Cytobacillus sp. IB215665: one gene and its partner. The protein of the gene in region 1 interacts with the protein of each later gene in a pairwise test. Links are inferred from orthologs where the notes say so. Each region holds a gene or a part of one and is shown in the gene's direction. Other genes may lie near its edges.

Region 1 (11,778 bases):
TTAATCCCACAGTCAAGATAACCTTTTGTATTCAATATATATTGATTGTGGGGTCCGCCTAACATCTAAAAATATGTTAGGAGATGAATAAATCAGTTGTTTATCTCTAATTTATAGCATTTTTTGGTTTTGAAGCTTTTTGTGAATCTTACTAAGGAAAAGAAAAAATTGTAGTATAGATTCATTAATGTGAAAAACGAGAATGTATAGCTGAGTAATGATGATATCGTATAGGTTGTTTATTAATGCTAAAGAATAACCACACATACATTCAGTCTTTGTGCTATTTTTATTCTTATTTTATGATAGTCGTGTAATATACAAAAAGAGACTTAACAATGACTTCGTAAAAGAGAAAACTATCGTTTAAATAAGAAAAGCTTCTTAATAAGTATTATCATTTTAAAGCTATAGGTATTTTCTATATAATGGATGTAATAACATTTACATAGGAGATGGCAGATGAATCACAAAATTAGAGTGTTAGAAATTCGGCTAAATGATCGTTATAAAGACTATCCTGCACTATATCATTATAAAGATATCGATCGAGAACAAATATTTGTCAGGCGTGAATGTGAGTATTATGTGAAGGACGGCATAGTATATGAACAAGTATCATCAGCATTAGAAGATGACCGTTTCGTTTTATACGTGAACAAAATTGGAGATGATACTATCGATCACAATGCACGTGTGAGAGAAAACTTATGTGTGGAAGTAAGGGAGTATAGAAGGATTGGAGAGCAAAAGCTTCTTAAAATATATGATTGTCGTGATCATATGGACGTTTTAGGATATATAGGTAATACATTTATATATATAGAAGGAAAAGAGTATAAAAGGTCGTCGGTAGAGGCAGATGAGGATCGGCAAACATATATTTTATACGTAAATGATACTGGTACTGTCCTTGAATGATATATGAGTAGAATTATAATGGGTACATAAAATATATAGAAGAAAAAGAGCTTGAATGTTGTATCAAGCTCTTTTACGCAACAGTTTAGTTTAATAGATAAAAGGTTAATGTTAAATACGAGTATAAAGTCGCAAATTATTATTTTCTAACTCCGATTTAATTAATTTACGAACCTAATTCAACAAAACAAATTGACTTTAATTTTCATCATATTGATAATAAGATTTCACAGCAGTTCGGTAAAACGTTTCACCACTCTCGGTTGTTCCAACAATTTCATAGGTTACATTGTACGTATCAGCTTGGATTATATCAAGGATTTCATTAGAAATATCTCCAGGGATTTTTTGCTTAGATTTATTTTTCTTCACTTTCTTATCAATCTTCAATTTTTTACCTTTCTTATCTTTATTTTTATCTTTTGCCTCTTTTTCAAGCTCTCCCCAGTCTATGTTAAGTGCATTTGACCCTTGAAAATTTGTAACTATAAAATACGCATCTTCGTTGCTACTATTTAGATCTATTTGCCATTCTCCAGCACCAGGTTGGTCTATAGTAAATGTTTGAATATAAGTGTTTTTAAAGTAATTCTCTCCCTCAGATTGAATGTACTGCTTTGATTTTTTTGTATACTCTTTTCCTTTCGGAGATATAAGCTTTACATTCACATCTTCGCTAGCTGTTAATATTTGAAATACAACTCTATTATTATCGGATTCTACAGGGATAAGTTCTTCTACTAGGTGATTAGTAGATAAACTACCGCCGCGTAATAATTGTTCAGGTACATATTGTGAGTCAGATGAAGCAGCTGTGAACCAATTTGCAGATGTGTGAGTAGATGTATCATTTAACAAAGTTGCGATTCTATCAAAGGAGCTGTTGCCCATTCGAATATTATCGTGATCTATGTCGTCTCCTCCACTAAAAAAGTGAGTGCCATACGGTAGCCTTGAACTCCATACAGGAACAAGACCGTCGTTATCACCGCCTAAATACGCACCACCAAACCAAAGAGCTGAGAAGAGAGGCCCCCATCCAGTGCCAGAAGCAGTATAATAGTTATTATTGTATGCGCTTTCATTTTCATCAGTAATTAGACGAAATTTCTCCATTTCTCCTGTTTGCATTACAAATGTTCCTTCATCAGTTCTGCCAATCAAGTCTGCTAACCAATTTGCCCAAGAACTATATGCCAAATCAGCTAAAGGAGAACCATAGTGTGGAGAAGATAATGTAATGACATCGTTTACGTATGGCCATGCTTCAAAATGGACGAGCGCTGTTTGTGTATCGACCCCTCCCTTACTATGAGCGATAATAGTAACTTGCTCTCCAAAATAGTCGTAAATTTCCTCTAACATCGATGCTAGCATTTGACCATTATGCCACATATCCGCAGCATCACCACCAGTTGCATCCTCAAGTTGTACAAAAGCTGTTCGATAGCCATTAGCATATGCGTAATTGTACATATCGTTTTCACCGTAATAAACTGTTTCTTCCCACCAATCCTTAGCGTTTCCGTGTAAACCTTGGACGAATACGAGAGGAGATTTGTTCATATTCACATTGTCGGGCAATGCCCCTAAGTACCAAGTTCCAGGTGTGTCGGTTACATTAATTGGTTTTGGAATAGCATCTGTTACAATAGCACCTTTTACAATGCTAGGTGGAAATACTAGCATCACAGTTAATAGCACGATTAATAGATAAGTACGGATTTTCATTTATCCAACTCCTTTTATTCATATTTTCTACTATATAGTAAATGCATATAGTTAATTGTAATATTACAAATATTCAGTGTATTTATCAAGATTGATAGTATTTTCACAAGTATTGTAAGTTATAGGCTAAGTAAAAAGTCTTATTTTGTTTCAGCATTTATTCTCCTAAAAGTTCATAAGTAAGAATCATTTCGAAAACTATGTTGTTTTTTCACTTGCATTTGAGTGACTGAATTGTTTATATGACTTTCATAGTCTTTAGTGAACAAAGATGCTCCGAGCGTTAGGTTCATTTGTATTTAGTCATTATTACTAAAAGCAACAATTAATCTGATAATAGCTTTTGTTAAGAAAAACAATAAGCTACACACAAGCAGAAAAAAACAAGGAATTTTGTTGTATAAATATATATGTAAGGAATGGTATTGTTTGATGTCAACTGTAAGTAACAAAGGTGGCTCAAATCAAATTGAATCAGTGATTGTTTCTAAGTTCGAAAACAACAAGCTATTTGAAAAATAATAAAAGATGATCATAAATTGGGTGTTTTCATCATGTGCATTCGTACAGTCAGTTTTTTTTTATACACATAAACTGAAAATATAACTAGAAAGGAGGAATGGTAATATGTATGGTTATGGTGGTTATGGATATGGTGGGCATGGACCTTTTGGTGGATTTGCGTTTATTGTAGTATTATTCATACTGTTGATCATTGTACTTGGAGTTGTGGTACGCCCTTATTAGAGTATACAAGTGAACAGCACCTTTCATTCAAGGAGTTGGATGTTTCAATAGTGTAAAACTTGAATAGGTTGATCGCCTATATGGCTTTTAAGGTAGTACTCTTATAAAAAGAAGAGTACTCCTTTATTTTGTTTTGAGGACTTAAATAGTTTTCACGTTGAAAATAAATACTATTACAGATCTTAAGCAAGCAAAGTCCATCAAGGTTTATCGACAATATAATTAAATACTTCATTATTAATAGTGACTACGTTATAATCGTTTATTGTGGTAGTTAATGATCAAGAAACACATATGAAAATAAGAAATATTGATTAGATCAACAAATATATCTATTAATGGAGTGGAACATTTAATGAAAAAAAAGATCTTATTTATCGGTGCAGGCAGAATGGCCGAGGCCATTTTTTCTGGTTTACTAACATACAAACAAGAGTATATTGATGAAATTATTGTTACGAATCGAACGGATGAACAAAGATTATTTGATTTGAAGGAAAAATATGGTGTCACAACATCAACAAAATGGCAGGATGAGGTCGCCCATGTAGATATCATTATTTTGGCTATGCCTCCTGAAGCGCACAAAGAGATACTAGAAGATTTGTCTTTATGGATTAAAGGACAATTAGTTGTCACTATAGCAGGTGGAATAGGCATACAGCTACTAGAAAATATTCTGCCTGAGGAGACGCCAGTTGCTTGGATTATGCCAAACACTGCTGCAAACATTTCTCAATCTATGTCTTTATACACTTTTGGCAAAGCTGTTAAGGAGAAGCATCGCCAAGAGTTAGAGCTAGTATTAACTGGAATAGGTGATGCAGAACTATGTACAGAGCAACAAATACATGATTTAACTGCTATTACTGGAAGTGCACCAGCGTTTTTATATCGTTTTGCTGAGGCGTTAGAACAGTCGGCGTTAGAATACGGTGTTACAAAAGCCCAAGCACGCAAGCTCGTTACGCAGATGATATATGGATCAGCTGCTATGTTGAAGGAAGGACATGCTCCCGACGAACTACGTGATCAAGTGACATCACCTGGAGGTTCTACAGCAGCAGGAATAGAAGTGTTAGATCAAAATCAATTTACAAATATTATTGAGCAAGCGGTTATCGCAACACAAAAGAAGGCACAACAACTGGCAGGTAAATAAATAACTATTCCTCGGTACGTGACCTCGTTTTACTGAGTAATATTAACAAAAAAGTACAATAAAAAGCCTAAAAGAAAGATACCTCGACAGCCAATCATCTGACTATAATGAGGTATCTTTTACTGTCTTATTAAAGCTCTTTTCGTGAATTTTGCCGTTTTTTAGTTAAATTTGAGAAGAATGTAGTGTATTATATGATTTTTGTAGTCTTTAGAGAAAAATAGATGCCTCGAACGTTTGTTATATTCGTCTATTAGGTAAGCAACAATTAATGGAAAAACAGCCTTTATTAATAATTAATACTAATTAAATTTAATGATAAAAATAAGGTTATGTCAAAATGGCTGTCGCTTATCAAACTAAGGCATAACCCCGTATGATAATAGTAAAAATAATAATGAAGCTTACGAGAAGAGGATTGTTAACATTAGTTATTGTTTTAAGCATTATTTTTGTAATATGTGTGCGTTTCTGTTATTTTTTAATTGAGAACTAAATTCAATTAAATATCATACAACACTTCTTATAGTTACATCATATTCGTTCATATTAATGGGAGGGTAACTAACATGACAAACAGAAAACATGGCTTTCAATGGCAATCGTTTTCTGGACCAAACATTGCGTATGTTCAAGAGCAATATGAGTTATATTGTATTAACCCTAATCAAGTGGATGATAGTATTAAACAATTATTTGCTAAGTGGGGACCGCCTACTTTTTCGACTCCTAAGCATTGTGAATCTCAAAACAACCAATCAGACCAATTATCAAAAGTTGCTTCGGCAATCCAACTTATAACAATGATCCGAACAAAGGGACATTTGTATGCAAAAATTAACCCGCTCCATCAGCATTTAAATGAAAATGCTTCTTCACCTAACTTTCTAAACTTAGAGACGTATCAATTAACGGAAAATGATCTGAACAATATGACTGCCGATATTATATGGGAGCATGCACCTCACTCAATACGTACCGGATTTTCAACTATCGAAAAATTAAAAGAGCTCTATACAAGTTCATTATCATACGAATTTAATCACGTACAAGACTTAGAAGAAAGAGCATGGCTATATAAAGTAGTTGAAGCTGAGTCTTTATATGAAGAATTGCCACAAGAGCAAAAGGTAAGCCTTCTTGAGCGTTTAATTGAAGTTGAGAGCTTTGAAATGTTTTTACACAAAACATTTGCAGCTCAAAAACGCTTTTCAATTGAAGGGCTTGATATGTTAGTTCCAATGTTAGATGAAATCATTTATGCAAATGCAAAAACAGGGACTAAAGATATGTTGATAGGGATGGCACATCGAGGTAGATTAAATGTGCTGGCACATGTTTTAAGAAAACCTTATGAAAAAATCTTTTCTGAGTTTCATCATGCACCGAATAAACATCTTGTCCCATCTGAAGGATCAACAGGGATAAATTACGGTTGGACGGGTGATGTTAAATACCATTTAGGTGCAGACCTTGATATTCACGAACAAGAAAGTATTCACACAAAAATACACCTTGCGAATAATCCTAGCCATTTAGAATTTGTTAATCCTGTTGTCCAAGGGTTTACCCGTGCAGCCCAAGAAAATCGACAAAAGCGAGGATTCCCGATACAAAACCAAAGTAGTGCATTAAGTATTCTCATTCATGGTGATGCTGCCTTTCCAGGAGAAGGGATAGTAGCAGAATCCTTAAATTTAAGCCGTTTAAGAGGATATCAAACAGGCGGTACGATACACATTATTGCAAATAATCAAATTGGATTTACTACAAGCCCTGTTGACTCTCGCTCTACATTGTATGCAAGCGATATAGTCAAAGGTTTTGAAATACCCATCATACATGTAAATGCTGATGATCCGGAAGCTTGCTTAGTAGCTGTACGCCTCGCTTCACAATATAGGGAGAAATTTAAGAAAGATTTTCTCATAGATTTGGTAGGTTATCGTCGTTATGGCCATAATGAGACAGATGATCCAATGGCAACACAGCCTTTAACGTATAACTTGATTCATAAGCACACTCGAGTAGCTGAAAAGTATGCTGAGCAACTATATGAGAAGGGACAGTTCAGTGTTGAGCGTTACAATAATTATAGACAATTTATGAATAACAAATTAACCGAAAGTTATAAACAAATAACTACACAAGAAAATACGAATGATAAGACCAGCTTAAATGAAAGGTTATCTTCTAACGTTTCTGAGCAAAAAACGCCAATAACTGAAAAAGAACTATTCGATATTAATACTTCATTAGTCGAATGGCCTGAAGACTTAAATGTATATCCGAAATTGAAAAAAATACTGATGAGACGAAAGGAAGCGTTGAAAGAACAAGGAAAAGTTGATTGGGGGTTAGCTGAAGCGTTAGCGCTTGCATCAATTATTTCTGATGGTACACCGATAAGAATGACAGGCCAAGATATTGAAAGGGGCACATTTGCCCACCGCCATATTGTTATAAATGATTTTCAAACTGATAGAAAATTTTCTGCTTTACACAACATGGACAATAGCAAAGCATCTTTTGCGGTATATAATAGTCCATTGTCTGAAGCGGCCGTACTAGGTTTTGAGTATGGATACAGTGTTTATGCTCCAGATACATTGGTAATTTGGGAGGCACAATTTGGAGATTTCGTGAATGCTGCTCAAGTAATCATTGATCAGTTCATATCAGCTGGAAGGGCTAAATGGGGACAGAAGTCAGGGTTAGTCATGCTACTTCCACATGGATACGAGGGACAAGGGCCAGAGCATTCAAGCGCTCGGTTAGAACGTTTTTTAACGTTGTCTGCAGAAAATAATTGGACAGTGGCTAATGTAACTTCCTCTGCACAATATTTTCTCATTCTCAAAAGGCAAGCAGCTATGTTAAGTGATGGGGGGGTTCGTCCACTAATTATAATGACACCGAAAAGTTTACTACGTCATACAAAGGCAATGTCATATATTGAGGAATTCACTAATCAGCAATTTCAAGAAGTTATTGAACACCCGCTTGTTGAAGAAGATCATGAGACTGTGACACGGCTTATTCTTTGCACAGGAAAAATTGCAGTAGATATAGTTTCTGAGTTGGAAACGAGATCCACGAAAGCATCAAGTTATATTCATATATTGCGTATAGAACAATTATATCCTTTTCCAAAAGAGGAAATTATTCAAATAATACAACGCTTTCCAAATTTAGCTGATGTCTTTTGGGTACAGGAGGAGCCTAAGAACATGGGGGCTTGGGAATTCATTTATAAATTGTTACAACCTTCCTTACAGCATGTGAAATTTGATTATATAGGACGACCATATCACTCAAGTCCTGCAACAGGAGAACATGTAATTCATAAGGTGGAACAGGAGCAAATTATACAACAAGCACTGAAAATAACAGAGGAGTGGGCATAATGAAAGAAATTAAAGTACCGGAACTCGCAGAATCTGTTACAGAAGGTACGATTTCTGAGTGGTTCAAGCATAAGGGTGATTCCATTTCCGAAGGTGAAGCGATAGTTGAGTTAGAAACTGACAAAATTAATATAGAAATTTATGCAGAATATGATGGTGTATTAGAGGATATTCTAGCTGAGCAAGGTGAAGTTGTTTTTGTAGATCAAGTAATTGCGAAAGTAAATGATAACAGAGAAGTTCTTACTTCAAACGAGTCATTTTCTAAAGCTGCTACCGAAGAAACAGTTCAGGATGATCAACCGAAAATTGATGTACGTGAGGGAGAGCAAACGAACAAAATGCCTTCACAAAATGAGCGTCCGATAGCGACACCAGCCGCTAGGAAAAAAGCTAGAGAATTAGGGATTGATCTAAAAAAAGTTGATTCAAGTGATTTGCTCGGTCGTATTAGACCTGAAAACGTCATAAACTATGCTACTTCAATCGAAGAAAAGCAAGATAAATCAACTGTAACTGACAATGCTCAATCACCTTTCACTAACCTTAATCAAACTAAACAAATTGAACGGGTTCCAATGTCACGGCGCCGTCAAACAATTGCACACCATTTAGTGCAAGCGCAACAACAAGCAGCGATGTTGACTACTTTTAATGAAGTAGATATGACTGCAATTATGAGTTTGCGTAATAGAAAAAAGCAAAGGTTTGAAGAAAAATATGATGTTCGCCTTGGATATATGTCTTTTTTTACGAAAGCAGTTGTAGGTGCATTGAAAGCCTTTCCAATGTTAAATGCTGAAATTCAAGACAACGAAATTTTATTAAAACGATATTATGATATCGGGGTTGCTGTGTCAGCAGAAGAGGGCTTAGTTGTTCCAGTTCTCCGTGATGCTAACCAATTAAGTTTTGCAGACATTGAAAAAGGAATAAGGAATTTGGCCTCTAAAGCTAGAGAAAAGAAATTATCACTTCAGGATTTACAAGGTGGTACATTTACGATTACTAATGGTGGTGTATTCGGTTCATTATTTTCAACTCCAATATTAAATGCACCCCAAGTAGGGATATTAGGGATGCATAAAATTCAAAAAAAACCGATTGTTATTGATGAAGATGATACGATTGCAGTTCGACCAATGATGTATATTGCTCTTTCTTATGACCATAGAATCATTGACGGCAGAGAAGCAGTGCAATTCCTTGTCCATGTAAAAGAACTGGTAGAGGACCCTGAATCATTATTACTCGATGGATAAGTTATGATGATGGGAAAGGGTGAGATTAATATTTAATCTCACCCGAAAAATATTATAAATATGACGTTGCTAATTTGCGAGAAAGATGTTCAATAATCTCTGTCATTACTTCATCGTTTGCAGATAGCAGTGTTTCACTTTTGATGATTTGTATTTTTTTTGCTTCGTAATAATCTAATAAAGCCTGTTTAGTTGTTAAGCCTTCTTCTAATAAATAGGTTGGTTCTAGTAACTTTCTTAATGCAACTTCATCTTGCATAAGCAGAATTTGAGGATTTAATGGATGAAAAACTCCTTCTTTCATCCCTTGTTCATAAAAATATTTAATGGTCGTTTTTCTTTTTCTTCTAGCATAAATAATTTCTTCATATAAATTTGGAAAACCAATTTTCAATTCTTCTAAAAACAATTCAGAAATATATATAGCGGTTAGTACTTCTTGCTCAAAAACTTTTTGGAAACGTTCTATATAAGTAAATTGATTATTTTCAATAGTTTGTTCGCCTTGCTTAAAATATTCAATATAGTTTTTCGTTATTTCATTTAATATTTCTTCTTTTGAAGAGAAATAATTGTAAAGTGTCGCTTTGCTAATTTGCATATGCTCAGCTATATCTTGAATTTTAAGTGAATTAAATCCTTGAACTCGAATGATGCTCATTAATTTTTGTGCATATGTTTTTCTCATTTGTTCCCTTAACTTAGGATCAATCTTACGCATAGAAAATCCCCCTTAACAACTTAATTATAACATATACTAATATAGCCCTGTAATAAACACTTTAGACAGAATATGTTTTTTTAGTTTACAATGTTTAATAATAGTGTTATATTTACATATGTAATACATTTTAGACTAAAAAAACATTATTAGTATAAAAGTTAAAATATTAAAGGAGTTGTTTTACTATGACAAACAAAGTGGCAATCATAACAGGAGCGAGTAGTGGTATTGGTCAGGCAACAGCTTTAAAGTTAGCAGAGCAAGGATATCAAGTGATGTTAGCTGCAAGACGAGAGGAAAGATTAAAGGATTTACAAGCACAAGTTAAGGAAATTGGTGGTCACGCTTCATATCATGTGACAGATGTAACATCGTTTGAGGAAATGGAAACTTTAGCGAAAGAAACGATCAATGTTTTTGGTAAAATAGACGTACTAGTAAACAATGCAGGGATTATGCCGTTGTCATTTTTGAACAAAAGAAAAGTGGATGAATGGGATAAAATGATTGATGTGAATATAAAAGGAGTACTTTATGGGATCGGAGCGGTTCTACCGTATATGGAAGAACAAAAATCAGGGCACATCATCAATATTTCTTCTGTAGCAGGGCATCGAGTTGGGCCTGGAAGCTCTGTTTATAGTGGTACAAAATATGCTGTAAGAGCTATTACCGAAGGGCTGCGACAAGAAATGAAATCTGGACAAAATATTCGTACAACAATTATTTGTCCTGGAGCAGTTGCAACAGAACTCACTCATACAATTACAGATGAGGATGTTATCCGTAATTTCCAAGAAAGATATGTTGATTTAAAGACATTACAAGGAAAAGACATTGCAAATGCGATTGCGTATGCAGTTCAACAGCCTGATCATGTTGATGTAAATGAAATCATCGTTCGTCCAACAGATCAAATGTTGTAATATAGTATCATTGCTAATAAATTATATACATGAACAGAGTCTGTCGTTAAGCTTCGCAATAAGTGTAAAAAGATTTTATTACACTAAATTGAGCTTAAGCTTCAGGCTCTTTTTATTAGGCTGTTTTAGATGGTTTATTGTCACTAAACTAGTATAGTAAAAAGGGATTTGAAAATTTTTACAATCAAAATAAATCGCCAACGATAGTTGTGTACTTGTTTATTACTTAATTTTAGAAAACAAATTAATGAGAAAACAGTCTTTTAAGTTTAGCTTTTGTATTTTCCAAATAAGCTAAACGGCTCACATGTATTATTATAGTGAGACAACCTTTCTTTCTTGAAAGGTTGTAATAATTCTTGTACAAAAGCTTATTGGCAAAATATAAATATATATGATATAAATATTAATAAATCTAAAATGGTACATAAATATTTATTTCATACGAGAGGTTGAAAAATTGTGGACAATAACTCATCTAATTTTATTAGACCAATGATAAAGAAGGATTTAGAAACTGGAAAGCGTGATCATGTCACTACTCGTTTTCCACCAGAGCCAAATGGTTACTTACATATAGGTCATGCTTTAGCTATTATTACGAATTTTGATTTAGCTGATGAATTTAATGGGAAAACAAATTTGCGCTTTGATGATACAAACCCATTGAAGGAAGATATTGAATTTGTAAATTCAATAAAACAAGATATAGAATGGCTTGGTTTTGATTGGGATGGGTTATTTTTTGCTTCAGATTATTTTGAAGAAATGTATAACCGTGCTATTTTATTAATTAACAAAGGCAAGGCATATGTAGATGACCTTTCTCCAGATGAAATCCGTGAATACCGTGGCACTTTAACTGAACCAGGTAAAGATAGTCCATATCGGAACCGAT
Region 2 (10,778 bases), on another replicon or contig:
ACTTCTTCACGTTTTAGACGATCTACAACGACAGATCCTTCTAGGCCAGCGTTGTGAGCGATTTGTCTAATTGGCTCTTCAAGTGCACGTAAGACGATATTTACACCAGTAGCTTTATCTCCGTCAGCTTCAATTGCTGCTACTTTGCTGTGTACATTTACTAGCGCAGTACCACCACCAGAAACAATACCTTCTTCAACAGCTGCGCGAGTTGCATTTAAAGCATCTTCGATACGTAGCTTACGTTCTTTTAATTCAGTTTCTGTAGCTGCACCAACTTTGATTACCGCTACGCCACCAGCTAATTTAGCTAGGCGCTCTTGTAATTTTTCTTTATCAAATTCAGAAGTTGTTTCTTCTAATTGTGTACGAATTTGGTTTACACGTGCTGCAATTTTATCAGATGCGCCAGTACCTTCAACAATTGTTGTATTTTCTTTTGTTACAACAACTTTTGAAGCACGACCTAATTGAGCAACAGTAGTAGCTTTCAAGTCTAATCCTAGGTCTTCAGTGATTACTTCAGCACCAGTTAGGATAGAAATATCTTCAAGCATTGCTTTACGACGGTCACCGAATCCAGGAGCTTTAACAGCTACTGCATTAAATGTACCACGAAGTTTGTTTACTACTAATGTAGCTAAAGCTTCACCTTCTACATCTTCAGCAATCATTAAAAGTGGTTTACCTTGTTGAACAACTTGCTCTAATACAGGTAACACTTCTTGGATATTAGCAATTTTCTTATCAGTGATTAAAATATATGGATTTTCTAAAACAGCTTCCATTTTATCAGAATCAGTAACCATGTATGGTGAAGCATATCCACGGTCGAATTGCATACCTTCAACAACTTCTAATTCAGTTGCGAAGCCTTTTGATTCTTCAATAGTGATAACACCATCATTACCAACACGTTCCATAGCTTCTGCAATTAATTGACCTACTTCTTCATCAGATGAAGAAATTGCAGCTACTTGAGAGATTGATTCTTTACCTTCAATCTGTTTTGAGATTGCTTTAAGCTCTTCAACTGCAACTTTAGTAGCCTTCTCAATTCCTTTACGAACGCCCATAGGGTTTGCACCAGCAGTTACGTTTTTAAGACCTTCAGTAATCATTGCTTGTGCTAAAACAGTTGCTGTAGTAGTACCGTCACCAGCTACATCATTTGTTTTACTAGCTACTTCAGCAACTAGCTTTGCACCCATGTTTTCAAATGCATCTTCTAATTCGATTTCTTTTGCAATTGTAACACCATCATTTGTAATTAATGGAGAACCAAATTTTTTCTCTAATACTACATTACGTCCTTTAGGTCCTAATGTAACTTTTACAGCATTAGCTAGTGCATCTACACCACTTAGCATAGAACGGCGTGCTTCTTCGCTAAATTTAATATCTTTTGCCATATTGTTTTACCTCCTCAAATTTTCCTAATCTATTAAATAATGTTCAATCCATATGCTGTTGAACATTACACATTATGTTAAGTACAAAGGTGGATAAAATTAGCTAAGTACAGCTAAAATATCGCTTTCACGTACGATTAAGTATTCTTTACCGTCAGATTTTACTTCAGTACCAGCATATTTTGAGAAGATGATACTATCACCTACAGCTACTTCAAGAGCTACACGCTCACCGCTGTCTAGTACTCGACCAGAACCAACAGCTACAACTTTTCCTTCTTGAGGCTTTTCCTTTGCAGTATCCGGTAATACGATACCACTTGCAGTCTTTTCTTCTGTTTCTTCAATTTGAATAACAACACGATCACCTAATGGCTTTAACAAGTGAAACAACCTCCTCAAATAATTTAAATGGTATTATTGTTCAATATTCTTCTATTAGCACTCGCTATACTTGAGTGCTAACACAACTATTATATTAATGAATCTCACATGTTTTTGCAAGTCTAAAGCAGAAAAAAATTCCTAATTTCATATATACCCCATAAATAGACAAGTTCTCCCTTGTATAACCACGACATTCGTCCCATTTTTTATTACACAATTAGAGCTTGGCTTTATTTCTTGTCATAGTCTTCAATATAGAAAGACTCTTTTCGTAATCTTTGCCGCTATTGATACCAGCATAGAAAAAGTGTTTTATACGGTTATCATTGCTTTACAGAAGAAAGATGCCATAACTCTAGTTAAGTACTTGGCAATTGCTTAGTACGAAAAACATTATTTAAATCAAAAACAACCCATTTCTAGGATCTCTGTAGAGTTAATATTGCTGATGTTGATGTATTTGGAACGCTAAGTAGGTTTTACATGATTGAAATAAAGTTTATACCTTCTTATGTAAATATCTTTATCATTTAACCCTTTAAAATTATGTCACAAATACGTAGGAATAAACATAAAAAACATAATATACATGAGTATGTTAGAATACTGTGATAAAATACGGTAAGTATTGTACTAACCCGTGTATATCGGACATACATTATTAGTGCATATTTTAATCGGACAACTATGATGAAAATCGTTAAATAGGCTAACAATGTCAAATCATTAAGGTATATCATTTGAATAGGGATTTTTCTTTCTGATAAAATGACATGGTGACCTCTAAAAGCTGCGAAGGGAAACAAGGCATTCCCAAATAGCAAAATACTATTTTAAACCAAAGCAGCATGAACAAACATTTAAAGGAGATTATTTTATTGATTAAAAAGATATTTCCACCGTTCGAAAGACATTATTGGTATGTAATTATCGCGTATATTATCGTCCAATTTTCTGCGACTTTAGGTGTGCCATTATTAGAAATTTTAGGTGTAGGCGAGGATGCTCATTCTAATGATATTGCGCTAGTCATTAGGGTTGGTTATTGGGCTGTAATTAGCTTTATCCTCGGATTAATGATTATTCTCTTCATTATGAAAAAAGATATGATTAACAGAGTGATTCCTGAAGATTACCCCTCTACTGGCAAAGCCATTTTCTGGTCAATCGCAGGTATTTTCCTTGCGTTATTTGCACAATCTTTAGCAGCAAATATTGAAATGTTACTTGGAATTAATCCAGGGTCAGAAAATACTGAAGTGCTTATCGGAATTTTTGAATTGGTCCCGTTATTCATTATTGTCACTTCAATCATCGCACCAATATTAGAGGAAATCATTTTTAGAAAGATCATTTTTGGCTCGTTGTATAAGAAATATAATTTTTGGATATCAGCACTTATTAGTTCTGTCATATTCGCCCTAGTTCATGGTGAGCCAGAGCACATACTCATATACAGTTCAATGGGATTTACTTTTGCCTTTCTTTATGTGAAAACAAAAAGAATACTCGTACCTATTATTGCACACGTTTCAATGAATACATTTGTGGTCTTAATACAAACTATCTACAAGGATGACATTGAACAAATGCGACAACAACTGGAACAAATGCAGTCGATTATTGGAGGATTATAACATATGCGCCGCTCACCTTTATTTTTTGGATTTATATATAGTTTTATAGGAATCGTTTTCACATATCTCGCAATTCAATCAGCTCAAGAAACAATTTGGAATTTCCCCACTCTCATATTGTCTTTTGTAGCCACCCTTGATTTTGGAGTGGCTATTCGTATGTTTATCTTTCATAACAAACTAAAAAATATAAAATAATTAACAACCTTCCTAGTTAACAGGAAGGTTGTTTTATTCTATGGCTAATTTCACATTAATTGTTGCTTTTTGCTAAGCACGAATATGTTCGGGACATCTTTTCTTCTCTAAATACATATGAGTTACCCAAAATACCATTCTCTGTATCAACCAAGCTTATTTGCTATTAATTCACCGTAATAGTGAACAAGTTGTGGATATGAAGTTAGCTCATTCTTACCCTTATCACTAAGTGAATAAGTTCCTCTTCGCACCCTTTCAAACCAGCCGTAATAATTTTTATTAAGAATAGATACAGTTTTGTCACCCGTTCCCATTTGGCGAAGATCACTTGTTGATAACTGACCTAAACGTTCGAGGCAACAAGCAATATGAATACAGTTTTCTTTGTACGCCGTCATGATTTTTTGATTCTTGCTTCCACCAACATTATGGTCACGATGCCTGCCTTGCATTTCAGTTAAAAGTAAATCTCTCTTTTTTTTGCTGCTTTGCATGCTTTTTTTCCGATCAAAGTCAGCTGGGGCTAGAATGATTTCTACCAGTGCAGTACCATTTTTGAAAGTTACAATCATAAGGCCTAATTCTAACCTTCTGACCAAATAACATATATCCTGCCATTTTTTAGAACGCAAAGAATATGTAGGCCTCGGGATAGCAATATACACCTGATCGGATAAACGCTGCCTTTTAGTAGCTTGTATTAACAGCTTTATACTTATATTAAGCTTAAGCTCCACGATCACTAGCTCATCGTCTTTTATAGCTGCTATATCACAATGATTGACTTCTCCATATACTTCATACCCCTGTTCTATAAAATGCTCTTGAATAGGTTTATATAAATCAACCTCAAACAATTTTGTTGTTTTATTGCTCATTAACATCATTACTTTCTTCATTTATTGAATGCTTTATATAAGATATTAATACGACCTTTATACTTGCATATACTCACAAAATAACCGCTAGAAAATACTACATGAAAAAAGTGAGCCTCTACAATTTGTAAAAACTCACTTTGATTAACTTTGTTATGGTTTATTGTATGGTTATTACTCATTTTCAGTCAGGAGTTCCTGTTCTAGTTTTTCCACTTTCCGATAGGTTATTTTTGAGATAAAGATACTTATTTCATATAGAATAAATAAAGGTATCGTCACCATCAGATGTGAAATGAGCTCTGGTGGCGTAATAAATGCTGCTATAACTAGTAAAACGAAATATGCGTATTTTCTTATTTTCGCTAAAAACATAGGCGAGACTATGCCAAGTCTAGTTAAAAACATCACAACGACAGGAAGCTGAAACAATATTCCAAATGGAATAGTGATTTTAAATAGAAATTGGAAGTATTCATTTATGCCAATAACTTGATTAACCGTTAGCCGTTCAGATATCCTCGTCATAAACTCAATAACAAATGGAAATAGAATAAAATAGGAAAATGAAACTCCACCTAAAAATAGTAACACTGATATTGGTATATAACTTAAAGTGATTTTCCGTTCTTTTTCATATAGACCTGGGCTAATAAACGCCCAAAGCTGATATAAAATAACTGGTGCAGTAATTACAAAAGCTATAATAAAAGCAAATTGCATATAAATTTTTATTGGATCAGTTAAGGAAAATGCATTCATCGTCAGCTCTTTTGCTTCATCAGCCTGTTGTAAATAGACAATGATTGGCTCAGCCAAAAAAAAGCTTCCAATTGTAGCAACAACAAAGAAAACGGCTGCGATAATTAGACGCTTCCTTAGCTCTCCTATATGATCGTATACAGACATTTCTTTACTATCATTCATACTTTCTCATCCTAATGTTACTTCTTTTTATTATTTTCATTTGCAATGTCTTGTGCCGCTCTCTTAAATTCTCTAAGTGTTTCTCCAGCAGCTTTTCCTAATTGAGGAAGCTTATTTGGACCAAAGATAACGAGTGCGATCACTAAAATTAATATAAGACTTCCTATTCCTATGTTAATTGGTCTCACCTCCATCATAAATTACAAATAATTTTCCTGATCTATCATTATAAAGCATATATTGTTATTATAACTCGATGATCATCTAAACGACCACAATGCCAGTAGAGCTACTATTCAGTTGGGTAGTTTTTAAGGAAATATACTAAAGATTGTAACTCAACTGCTAAATCAATGTGATGAATTCTAATATGGTCAGGTACATTAATTCGAGCTGGTGTAAAATTCAAAATACCCTTAATACCTGTTTCTACTAAACGATCGGTCATCCCTTGAGCAACTGGTGCAGGTACAGTTAAGATGGCAACACTTACATCTTTGGTAATATATTTTTCTAAATCATCCATATGATAAATAGGAACATCTCCAACTGTAGTGCCAATTTTTTGCTCATCAACATCAAATGCAAGTTCAATTTTCATATTATTATTTTTAATAAAATTGTAATTTAAAAATGCAGTACCTAAATTCCCGACCCCGATTAACACCACTTTTGTCAGTTCATCTTGATCTAGTGTTTGTCGAAAAAACGTTAATAAATAATTAACATTATAACCATACCCTTTTTTACCTAAAGCACCAAAATACGAAAAATCTCTACGTATTGTTGCTGAATCTACTTTTACAGCCTCGCTTAACTCAGCAGAAGATACGCGCTGCTTACCTGCAGCATGAAGATTTTTAATGAATCGATAATACAATGGTAAACGCTTTGCAGTAGCTTGTGGAATTTTTGTTTGTTCGTTATTCACTTCTATTCCCCCACATTCAAACAGCTATTCATTCACTGCTCTCTAATAAAGTCTCCGTTCTTTCCACCAGTCTTCTCTAATAAATAAGTTGGACCAATAACCATACCTTTATCAACTGCTTTACACATGTCATAAACAGTTAAGGCACATGTGCTAGCAGCAGTTAAAGCTTCCATTTCAACACCTGTACTACCCTTCGTTTTAACTTCTACGATAATAATAAGCTTGTATAAGTGCTTTTCTTCTTCCCATGTAAATGTGATATCGACACCCTTTAAACTAATTGGGTGACACATCGGGATAATATCTGATGTTTTTTTTGCAGCCATAATACCAGCCACTTGAGCTACAGCTAAAACATCCCCTTTTTTTATTTTTGAATGAATAATTTGTTCATAAATTTCTTTACTAACTGAGATACTTGATCTCGCTATAGCAGTTCTTAATGTTTCGCCCTTTTCAGAAATATCAACCATCTTTGCTCTACCTTGATCATTAAAATGTGTAAATGAAGACACTGTTGCTTTTCACCTCTCAATATGACTATACTACACTATTTTTACAATCCTGTCGTTACTTTAACAAGGCGTGAAAACTATATGTACACCCAAGTCCGTTTCTATCACCTTCTTAGTAAATGGCTTTTTCGTAAGTGGTGTGGCAATTGTAATTAATAATTTAGCCTATTGTTATAGTTTTAATGATGAAAAGGTGCAACAAATACTATGAGAAATCCTATTTATGTCTTAGTACAAGGCTTTTTTCGCATTAATTGCTGTTATTCGTTTTAAGAGAAAATACGTATAAACCTAGCGGTCGTAGCTTCTTTCCTCTTAATAAATGAGGTCAATTGCAAAAAATTTTATGAAAAGAGCCTATACATCGTACATGATATAAAAGCTAAGTCTAAAATATCTTCACTAAGAAAGCGCATACAAATCAAACTGAACTATTGTTAAAAATAAGCACTTCTCAAACCTTAGATAGTTAAACATTGGAATCCAGTGAAAGAATATTGCTCATTTCATACATTTTAAGATACACTAAAACTATTATAACAGAGGTGAACTAACATGATAGTGTTACAAGTGAATCAGCTCACAAAATATTTTGGATCTGATCTTATTTTATCGAATATAAAGCTAGAAGTACAATTGAAAGATAGAATAGCTGTCGTTGGCCGTAACGGCGCTGGAAAATCAACCTTATTGAAAATAATAGCAGGATACATGTCTCATGATAGCGGAAGCGTCATGAAACCGAAAGATATTTCTATTGGATATTTAGCACAGCATAGTGGCTTAGATTCGGACTTATCTATTTGGGAAGAAATGTTAACCGTGTTTGAACCGTTAAAAAAAATGGAGATAGAATTACGTAAACTAGAAGAAAAAATGTCCAATCAAAGCCTTATGTCAAACAAGGCAGATTACGACAAACTATTAAAAGAGTATGATCATTTACAAATTCAATATAAAGAACAAGGTGGCTATCAATATGAAGCTGATGTACGAGCTGTTCTACACGGACTTCAGTTTTCCAGCTTTAATTACTCAACACCTATATCATCTTTAAGTGGTGGTCAAAAAACGAGGCTTGCTCTAGGGAAGCTATTATTAGCAAAGCCAAATTTATTAATACTAGATGAGCCTACTAACCACCTTGACATTGATACTCTTACTTGGTTGGAGCAATATTTACTCGGCTATCCAGGAGCTATTCTCATCGTATCTCATGACCGTTATTTCCTTGATAAAGTCGTTACACAAGTATACGAAATATCTCGAACTAATTCAGCAAAATTCATCGGTAATTATAGTGATTATTTAAAGAAGAAAGCAGAAAATTATGAACACGATTTAAAGCTTTATGAAAAGCAGCAAGGTGAAATTGCCAAGCTTAAGGATTTCGTTCAACGAAACTTAGCACGAGCTTCAACAACAAAACGAGCACAAAGTAGAAGAAAACAACTGGAGAAAATGACAGTCCTAGATAAGCCTACTGGAGATGAAAAATCGGCTTCGTTCCACTTCGACATCGAACGTCAAAGTGGAAATGAAGTTTTAAAAGCTAAAGACATTTCTGTTTCTTATGAAAACAACAAGCCTATTATCCAACATATCAATTTTCAAATCATGAAAAGTGACAGTGTAGCTTTGGTAGGTCCAAATGGTATTGGGAAATCAACTTTACTCAAGGCAGCGATTAATAAGATACAAGCCCTACAAGGAGAATTTTCTTTTGGATCAAATGTTAAAGTTGGATACTATGACCAAGAACAAGCAAATCTTAGTTCAAATAAAAGTGTTCTTAATGAACTTTGGGATGAGTACCCATCAAAACCCGAGAAGGATATAAGGACAGTGTTAGGCAACTTTTTATTTTCAGGTGATGATGTGTTGAAGCCGGTATCAACACTTAGTGGTGGCCAAAAGGCACGACTTGCGTTAGCAAAGCTTATGTTACAAAAAGCTAATCTGTTAATTTTGGATGAGCCTACAAACCATTTAGACTTGGATAGTAAAGAAGTACTTGAAAATGCATTGATTGACTATCCTGGTACAATTCTATTCGTCTCCCACGACCGCTATTTTATAAACCGACTAGCTACGAAAGTGTATGAACTTACTACAAACGGTATTACTGAATATTTGGGAGACTATGATTATTTCATATCAAAGAAAGCAGAAATTGAAGAACTTAAGCTGCTAAATGAACAAAAAGTAGTTAGTCCTTCAATCAAGGAAGATAAAACACAGACGAAGCTGACTTATGAACAAGACAAGGAAATGAAGAAATTACAGCGTCAAAGAAAAAGAAGAATCGAAGAGCTAGAAATAGAGATATCAAAACTCGAAGAAAAAATAGATAAAAATGAGACTCTCCTATGTGACCCAACTATCTTTCAAGATCACGAAAAAGTGGCCGTGATTAATGAAGAAAACTCACAGTACCAGGAGCAACTAGAACAATTAATGACCGAATGGGAAACACTCCATGATTAGAAGAAAAGTGGAGACGACTGTTTTGCCTCGACAAGCGTTGGAACTACAATCCTAGAAGGTGCTTTTTACCTTTTAGGATTGTAGTGAAACGACCTCGAGAGGCTAGGGATACAGAAGAGAAGCGCAAGCCCCCAATAAGCACTACAATTATTGCAAAAAAGATGTTTCTTACACTTCATATGGATTGTAGTTGACTCTTCCACATAGTTATCCACAAACAATTCATTGTAATGTATGTTATACACCGACTTTTACACATTATCCACAGTTTTTATCAAAGTTATCCACTTATCCACTTGCTTCAAAAGTGCTTTTAAACTAGCTTTTGTTACTAATTTTCCACAATAGTATTTTTTCTGTGGATAAAGGTGTGGAAAAAGACCGTATCCTTAGGAAGAATCACGGTCTTTCATAACACTGTTATGTTATTATTCATTTTACTATTGCTCAATATCAAGGCCAGGGTTCCCATTTAAAGCCATGTCCGAACGCTTTCCTTGTTTAAATAATACACTACCTGCTGCTGCAATCATTGCCGCATTATCTGTACATAGAGTTAGCGGAGGAATAATTAATTCTATATCATCCTTTGACGAAAATTTTTCTTTAAGAGCAGCTCTTAACCCTTGATTAGCAGCTACACCACCAGCTAATAATACTTGTTGGACATTATACTTATCAACAGCTAACATCGCTTTTGTGACTAATACATCTATTACGCTTGCTTGAAAGCTTGCTGCGATATCTTTTGTTTCTAAATCCTCACCACGTTGCTTCGCATTATGTAATGTATTTATCACAGCAGATTTCAATCCACTAAAACTGAAATCAAAAGAACCTTCTTCAAGCCAAGCTCGAGGAAGCTTAATCGTCGCTTCTCCTTCATGAGCTAGTCGGTCAATGTGAGGACCACCTGGATATGGTAGTCCCAATGTTCTTGCAACTTTATCATAAGCTTCACCTACAGCATCATCACGTGTCTCTCCAATTACTTTAAATGATCCGTGTTTTTCCATATATACTAATTCTGTATGCCCACCTGAAACAACCAATGATATAAGTGGGAATTTCATTTCAGATACTAGTTGATTTGCATAAATATGTCCAGCTATATGGTGAACCCCAATAATAGGAATGTTGTGCGCAAGAGCAATAGCTTTGGCAGCATTGACACCAACTAACAAGGCTCCGACTAATCCTGGCCCTTCAGTAACAGCAATTGCATCGATCTCGTTATATGATATTTGCGCCTGCCTTAGCGCTTCTTCAAGCACAATGGTAATTTGCTCTACATGATGTCTAGAGGCTATTTCTGGCACAACTCCTCCAAAACGCTGATGACTTTCTATTTGGGATGCTACAACATTCGCTAAAATTTCACACCCATTTTTTATGATTGC

What was found.
Region 2: the proteins of SLH52_RS11140 (region 1) and SLH52_RS22390 interact in binary tests that used the Escherichia coli proteins (3 or more experiments, as listed by UniProt). The link is inferred for Cytobacillus sp. IB215665 from one-to-one orthologs.

Annotation. Positions count from the first base shown.
Region 1 is NZ_JAXBME010000007.1:53,373-65,150, reverse strand. The notes cover bases 4,732-8,168. They hold SLH52_RS11140 (2-oxoglutarate dehydrogenase E1 component), read left to right. Parts: upstream 4,732-5,130; coding sequence 5,131-7,968; downstream 7,969-8,168. Other genes in these bases: odhB (2-oxoglutarate dehydrogenase complex dihydrolipoyllysine-residue succinyltransferase), read left to right, coding at 7,968-8,168. Outside these bases: SLH52_RS11160 (hypothetical protein), read left to right, coding at 463-921; SLH52_RS11155 (esterase/lipase family protein), read right to left, coding at 1,120-2,652; SLH52_RS11150 (sporulation protein YjcZ), read left to right, coding at 3,280-3,399; proC (pyrroline-5-carboxylate reductase), read left to right, coding at 3,755-4,561; more of odhB, read left to right, coding at 8,169-9,230; SLH52_RS11130 (TetR/AcrR family transcriptional regulator), read right to left, coding at 9,283-9,951; SLH52_RS11125 (SDR family oxidoreductase), read left to right, coding at 10,140-10,880; SLH52_RS11120 (glutamine--tRNA ligase/YqeY domain fusion protein), read left to right, coding at 11,343-11,778. UniProt on the Escherichia coli protein: E1 component of the 2-oxoglutarate dehydrogenase (OGDH) complex which catalyzes the decarboxylation of 2-oxoglutarate, the first step in the conversion of 2-oxoglutarate to succinyl-CoA and CO(2).
Region 2 is NZ_JAXBME010000029.1:20,217-30,994, forward strand. Bases 6,936-9,912 are described here. They hold SLH52_RS22390 (ABC-F family ATP-binding cassette domain-containing protein), read left to right. Parts: upstream 6,936-7,446; coding sequence 7,447-9,378; downstream 9,379-9,912. Other genes in these bases: tsaD (tRNA (adenosine(37)-N6)-threonylcarbamoyltransferase complex transferase subunit TsaD), read right to left, coding at 9,819-9,912. Outside these bases: groL (chaperonin GroEL), read right to left, coding at 1-1,412; co-chaperone GroES, read right to left, coding at 1,512-1,796; SLH52_RS22355 (type II CAAX endopeptidase family protein), read left to right, coding at 2,678-3,436; SLH52_RS22360 (YdiK family protein), read left to right, coding at 3,440-3,634; SLH52_RS22365 (DUF2161 domain-containing phosphodiesterase), read right to left, coding at 3,781-4,536; twin-arginine translocase subunit TatC, read right to left, coding at 4,690-5,442; SLH52_RS22375 (twin-arginine translocase TatA/TatE family subunit), read right to left, coding at 5,460-5,639; SLH52_RS22380 (redox-sensing transcriptional repressor Rex), read right to left, coding at 5,735-6,373; cyclic pyranopterin monophosphate synthase MoaC, read right to left, coding at 6,406-6,891; more of tsaD, read right to left, coding at 9,913-10,778. UniProt on the Escherichia coli protein: Genetic data indicate it may be involved in ribosome assembly or function.